2 regions of the Paeniglutamicibacter sp. MACA_103 genome follow, and region 2 is predicted to be linked to the other one. Evidence: predicted binding sites of a transcription regulator. Region 2 holds the regulator's gene; the other holds the start of a gene.
What was found. The regulator HspR, encoded in region 2, represses chaperone genes until heat shock. The targets are predictions, from matches to a motif close to AAGTTGAGTCNNNNNGACTCAACTT.
Positions count from the first base shown of each region.

Region 1 (3,325 bases), on a different contig from region 2:
GCACCGGCCGTGTCGATCAGGTCGATGGCCTTGTCCGGCAGGAACCGATCGGTCACATAGCGGGCCGACATCTCGACCGCGGCGCGGATCGCCTCGTCGGTGTAGGTCACCTTGTGGTGCTGGGCGTAACGGTCCTTCAGCCCGTGCAGGATCGCCACGGCATCCTCGATCGAGGGCTCGGGAACGGTCACCGGCTGGAAGCGGCGCTCCAGGGCGGGGTCCTTCTCCACCTTGCGGTACTCGGCCAGCGTGGTGGCCCCGATGAGGTGCAGTTCGCCGCGGGCCAGCCGGGGCTTGAGGATGTTGCCCGCGTCCATGGACCCGTCGCCCCCGCTGCCGGCGCCGACCACGGTGTGCAGCTCGTCGATGAAGACGATCACTTCCCCGTCCTGCGCGGCGATCTCGTCCATGGTCTGGGTCAGGCGTTCCTCGAAGTCGCCGCGGTAGCGGGTTCCGGCGACCATGGCTGGCAGGTCGAGCGCGATCACGCGCTTGTCCTTGAGCTGTTCCGGAACTTCGCCCGCGACGATGGCGCGGGCCAGTCCCTCGACCACCGAGGTTTTGCCGACGCCGGCCTCGCCGATCAGCACCGGGTTGTTCTTGGTGCGCCGGGCGAGGATCTCGATGGTCTGCTCGATCTCCTCGGCGCGGCCGATCACCGGGTCCAGTTCGTCCTCGACCGCACGTTTGGTGAGGTCCATGCCGAACTTGTCCAGTAGTGGCGTCTCGCCCCTGGTTGGCTGGCCTGCCGGGGCGGACTGCTGCGGTGCCGGTGCGGCGCCGGAGGGTTGTTGGTCGGTGCCCTCGGCGGCGGCCTGCAGGGTCTGCGGGGTGACCCCGGCGGCTCCTAGCACCTGCCCGGCGGGCGATTCGGTGTTGAGCACGAAGGCCAGGAACAGGTGCTCGGGATCGATGTAGGTGGAGCCGAAGGCGCGGGCCACCTGGTAGGCATCCAGCAGCGCGCGCTGGGCCGACGGAGTCAGCGCGGGGGTGGATTCGGTGCGTTGCGGCCCGGATTCCGGTAGGCGCTGTTCGGCGTCGCGGGCGATCGCCGCGGCGTCGGCCCCGGAGCGGCGCAGGGCCTCGTCGACGGGCTCGACATCGAGCATCACGCGCAGCAGGTGCAGCGCGTCGATGTCGGTGTGGCCGTGTTCGACGGCGAATTGCGCGGCACGGGTCAGCACCTCGTGCGTGTGGCGGCTGAGCAGTCGGGTGATGTCAACCGGGCGCCCGAAGCGGCTGGTGCGCTGGCCTTGCAGGTAGCGCGCCAGGAAATCCTCGAAAGAGCCGTTGCCGGCGCCGGACGGGCCAAAGAATGCTGGCATGTTTCCTCCTATGGATACTTGAGTGCCATTGACTCAAGTTAACGCGGATGCCAACAGGATATTCCCGGGCGCCCTTCCGTAGGCGCCGTGTTCGCCGATGGCGAGATGGATCCGGGTGGCCGTCGACGGGGCCGGTCGGTGCTGTGTTGCGCGTCACGGCAATGTCGGGAATCGAGAGCCCCGCAACACCGTTGAAACTCATTGACGCATCAAGCACAACACCCCAGACACAGGAGACTCCCCCTATGGCAACCACCGTCCTTACCCTCGTCGGTTCCCTGCGCAACGGTTCCACCAACCAGCAGCTGGCCGAGGCCACCGTCGCGAACGCCCCCGAGGGCGTCGAGGTGAACCTCTACTCCGGTATCGAGGACATCCCGTTCTACAACGAGGACATCGACGTCGAGGGCCAGGTTCCCGCCGCCGCTGCCGCACTGCGCGAGGCCGCCGGTGCCGCCGACGCCCTGCTGCTGGTTTCCCCGGAGTACAACGGCACCATGCCGGCCGTGCTGAAGAACGCCATCGACTGGCTGTCCCGTCCGTTCGGCGCCGGCGCCGTTGCGGGCAAGCCGGCCGCCGTCATCGGTACCGCCTACGGACAGTTCGGCGGCGTGTGGGCCCAGGACGAGGCACGCAAGGCAGTCGGCATCGCCGGCGCCACCGTGCTGGAAGACGTCAAGCTCTCCATCCCGGGTTCGCTGGTCCGCTTCGCCGAGACCCACCCGAAGGACGACGCCGAGGTCGTCGGCCAGGTCGCAGCCGTGCTCGAGGGCATCCGCGCCGCCGCCGAAAGCAACTAATTTCGATTCCCGATTGACCCCTTCGGGTCGATGAACGCACGTGTGGCCGGTACCTTCGGGTGCCGGCCACACGTGCGTTTGCCCCGGCCCGGCGGCCGACGGGGAGTGCTTGCCGGAAAGGCGCACACCGATGGCGGCCGATGCGGACCGAAACGCATCGGGTCCGCTGCCTGGCACGTGGCTAGGATTGGCACATGAACGACGTGATGACGCTGCGCTTCCTTGCCGCACCGACCGATGTTTCCGAAGACGGGCTCACGGTCCAGGCCGGCCGGGTGCTCGAATGGATCGACAAGGCCGGGTACGCCTGCGCCGTCGGCTATTCGGGAGGGTATTGCGTCACCGCCTACGTCGGGAACGTCCACTTCACCCGGCCCATCGAAAACGGCGACCTAATCGAGGTCACCGCCCGGATCGTGCACACCGGGCGCAGCAGCATGCAGGTGGTGGTCACCGTCGACGCCGCCGACGTGCGCGAACGCGTCTTCAAGCCCGCCATGGACTGCATCCTGGTCTTCGTGGCGATGGACGAGGAACGCCGCGCCAAGGCGGTCCCGCCCTGGGAGCCGGCCGATGCCGAAGCCGAGCAGCTGGCCCAGGGGGCCGCGGACCGCGTGGCCGCGCGTGCCGAGATCCGCGATGCCATGCGGGCCCAGGAATACACGGATGCTGGCACCGCGCCGCGGGAACGCTTCCGGTTCCTGGCGTCGCCAGGGGACGTGAACTGGGGCGGGAACGCGCACGGCGGGATCGTGATGCGCTGGATCGACGAGGTCGCGCGGGCCTGCGCCATGGGCTGGTGCGGCAAGGATGCGGTGGCCGTCTACTCCGGCGGCATCCACTTCACGAACCCGATCCACATCGGAGACATCGTCGAGCTCGAGGCCCGGCTGATCCACACCGGCCCGCACTCCATGCACATCGCCGTGCACGTGCGCGCCCGGGACCCCCGCGATACGCAGTGGCGCGACACGACCCAATGCATGACCATCTTCGTCACCCGCGACGAGTCCGGGCGGGCCTCCGAAGTTTCGCAGCTGGTGCCCGCCAACGAGGAGGACCGGCGGCTGGATGCGCACGCAGTGGACCTGGTCCGCCGGCGCGCGGAGCTGAGCCCCCTGCGATTCGCCACGCCGCGGGTGTACTGAGTCGGCACCTTAGCCCGGTTCACGCTTCCTCCGAGCGGATTCGGTCCCCACG
Region 1 is NZ_JBIXLN010000004.1:126,205-129,529, forward strand. It holds gene ACIPVK_RS03295 (ATP-dependent Clp protease ATP-binding subunit) at 1-1,325, opposite strand, end outside; gene ACIPVK_RS03300 (NAD(P)H-dependent oxidoreductase) at 1,571-2,125, shown strand; gene ACIPVK_RS03305 (acyl-CoA thioesterase) at 2,320-3,273, shown strand; gene ACIPVK_RS03310 (alkaline phosphatase D family protein) at 3,293-3,325, opposite strand, start outside.
Region 1: the regulator HspR is predicted to act here: its motif matches at 1,341-1,365, upstream of ACIPVK_RS03295 (ATP-dependent Clp protease ATP-binding subunit).

Region 2 (3,325 bases):
CTGGCCTACCGCAAGGCCCTCTAGGAACAACGGTTGGCGGGCGGTGTCGGGCGCGGGCCCGGCACCGCCCGCCGCGTTTAAGGCAGGGGTTGCTGTCCGGTGGTGATCAGGGCCAGGTTGCGCAGCGAAAGCGTGCCGGGGTCCCGATAGCCCCGCGTCGGGGACGCTTGGTCCTCCCGGAACTGGGAGGTGTTGTGGCCCGTGGCGGCATGGAGTCCCAGCTCGGGTCTGGCCCCGACGTTGAATGTGTGGCCGGAAAGCAATTTGCGTCCGGAGAGCAGGTGACCCAGCCCTGCCAGCCAGTCCCCGGCGGCGATGGCCTCGTAGATGTTCTGCGCCGGCACGTTGAGCCGGCCCGGCTCGCGGACGAAGCGCCGGGGAATCCCGGCCGAGCCAACCATGGCCAGGGCCTGCGCCCGCAGCCCGTACCCGGAGTCCGCATCGAGCACCTGCGCCGCAAGGGTCGCCGCATAGGAGTGTGCCTCCACGGCCAGGTGCGGGTGGTCGGGCCGCAGTCGGGCAAACGTGGCCAGGTCGCGCCCCAGCAGGTGCAGGCCGCGCCGCGCGGCCTGGTTCAGCAGGGCGCCGGCAAGGTTCGGCGTCCGGTAGCCCAGCCAGGCGACCACGGCGGGAGAAGGGATGCCGACCTTCCGCTGTTCCAGGTACAGCTGCCCGGCCTCGCGCACGCTGCCCCACAGGGCGTTGCGGGCCCGGATCCCGGTCCCGGAGAGCTGGAAGGTGATGTGGGTGGCGGTGTCCAGGTTGCCCACGGCTATGGCTGCCAGAGGTTCGCGTGCGGAGAGGTCGAGGTACAGCAGGTGGCGTGCGGGGATGGCCGGATCCATCGATCCCGGCCGCAGCGCATGCGCGGTGCCGTCCAGGCCCTGGCGGTGGGTCCGGCCCAGCCTGCCGCGGATTGCACACAGGGCCTCGAACCGGTCGTGGGCCTCGGCCGTGAGCCGGGCGTAGCCCTCACCCATGGGCGTCGACGCTTGCTCGAGGCGCATCCATCGCGGCTACTTGCCCCGCGGCTTCCACACCACCACGGCCTGGCTGCGGCCGCGCGGTCGTTGGCCCCGGGCCAGCGACACCACGTCGCCGGTGCTGCCGGCGGCAAAGACGCGTCCGAGCCCGGCCGCCTGGTGGGCGCTGCGCAGGGCGAAGACCTCGTTGCTGAGTTCACCGACCCGGGAGCGCAGGGCGGCAACCTGGTTTTCCAGTGCCATGATGCGCTTGATTCCTTCCAGGGACACCCCGTCCTTGGAAAGCCGCTGGATTTCCCGCAGCAGCTCCACGTCGTGTTCGGAGTACCTGCGCTGCTTGCCGCCCTGGCGCGAGGGCGAAACCAGGCCCAGGCGGTCGTATTGGCGCAGCGTCTGGGGGTGCATGTCGGCCAGATCGGCTGCCACTGAAATGACGAAGATCGGCCTTAGTCGGTCATTGCCCATGATCCCTGCCTTTCAATCGTTTTCATCCACCGTAGCCAACTTCTTGGTCAGGCGAGGCGCCCCCGTGCCGCTGGTGGGCGGCACGGGGACGGTCGGTAGTTAGAGCGTGGCTCGTGCGAGCAGGCCCTCGCGCGGGTTCTCTGCCTTGGTTGCCTCGGCGAAGGCCTCGACCGCCGCCTTGGCTTCCTTGGAAAGATTCTGCGGGACCACCACGTCCAGGGTGACCAGAAGGTCGCCCGTGGCCTTGGAGGTGCTCACGCCGCGTCCCTTCAGGCGCAGGGTGCGGCCATGCGAGGAGCCTGCCGGGACCTTGAGCTTGACGGTCTCTCCGCCCAGCGTGGGAACCTCGATCTGCCCGCCCAGGGCGGCCTCGCCAAAGGTCACCGGCACGTGGATCCGGATGTTGTTGTCCTCGCGGATGAAGAACGGGTGCGGCTTGACGGTGACCTTGACGATCAGGTCCCCGGCGCCGGCCGTGCCGGGCGCACCCTTTCCGCGGACGCGCACCGATTGCCCGTCCTTGATCCCCGCGGGAATCCGCACGTCGATGACCTCGCCGTTGGCCTCGCGCAGGCCGATGGTGGTCCCCTTCATGGATCCGGCAAAGGAGATCGTGGTGCTGGCGGTTCGATCGGCGCCCTTGCGCGGTGCCTGCTGGCCAAAGCCGCCGAAGCCGCCGCCTCCGCCAAAGAGGTCGGCAAAGTCCGGTGGCACCTGGCTGCCGCCGCCGCGACGGCCCCCGCCGCCGGTGTTGAAGAGGTTGGAGAAGACATCCTCGAAGCCGTTGCCCGGCGCTCCGCCGTGGCCGCCGGCACTGAACCGTGCCCCCGATCCCATGGCGCGGATGGCATCGTACTGCTGGCGGTCCTCGGGGTCCGACAGCACCGAATGGGCCTCGGTGATGTCCTTGAACCTGCGCTCGGACTCGGCATCGCCGGAGTTGGTGTCCGGGTGGTACTTGCGCGCCATCTTCCGGTACGCCTTCTTGATGTCCGCGTCGCTGGCGTCCTTGGAGACGCCAAGAATGGCGTAGAAATCCTTATCGACCCAGTCCTGACTTGCCACCGGGCGCCTCCTTTGCTGTAAAAAAATCCTTGTGGCCCGCCCGCCGTTGGATCTTGGCGGGGGGAAAAATCCGTGATGTGCTCCACCAAGTATGCGGCGGATCGCCTGTTCCATCACTGGAACCGAGGCGAGCCGCCGCACATTGGTGGGGGGTGCGGCGCCTGCAGTGCTGCAGGTGCCGCGTGTGGTGGTTACTCCCCGAGGGAGACGATCACCTGGGCCGCGCGAAGGATGCGCTCACCCTTCTTGAACCCGGGGCGCAGCACCTGTGCCACGTGATCCGCCGGGATCTCGGCGTTCGGCTGCTGGATCAGTGCCTCGTGCACGTTCGGGTCGAATGCCACTCCGGCCTCGGCGATGCGCTCCAGGCCGAGGCCCTCGAGCACCGCGTCGAGCTTGTTGGCGATCGATGCGAACGGACCGTCGACCAGGTCGCCGTGCTGGCGTGCCGCGTCGATGTCATCGAGCACCGGCAGCAGGTTGGCGATGACCGACTGTACGGCGACTTCGCGTGCCACGTCGCGGTCGCGCTCGACGCGCTTGCGGTAGTTGACGTATTCGGCCTGCAGGCGCAACAGGTCGTCGCGCAATTCGGCTTCCTTGTCGACGGCCGGGGTCTCGTCCCCGGTCGCGCTGGCTGCCTCGTTGAGGATGGCTTCGGCCTGGCTCAACGCGTCGCCCGAGTCATGGGCTTCGTCAACGGGCGTGACCTCTTCGTGTGAGGCGGCCTCGTCGTGATTTTCCTCTGACATGGTCGATGCGCCCCTTTACTTCTTGACGTTTTCGTCGTCTTCGTCGATGACCTCGGCGTC
Region 2 is NZ_JBIXLN010000040.1:3,417-6,741, forward strand. It holds gene trmB (tRNA (guanosine(46)-N7)-methyltransferase TrmB) at 1-24, shown strand, start outside; gene ACIPVK_RS16890 (alpha/beta hydrolase) at 78-1,007, opposite strand; gene ACIPVK_RS16895 (heat shock protein transcriptional repressor HspR) at 1,017-1,448, opposite strand; gene ACIPVK_RS16900 (DnaJ C-terminal domain-containing protein) at 1,548-2,513, opposite strand; gene ACIPVK_RS16905 (nucleotide exchange factor GrpE) at 2,705-3,265, opposite strand; gene dnaK (molecular chaperone DnaK) at 3,281-3,325, opposite strand, start outside.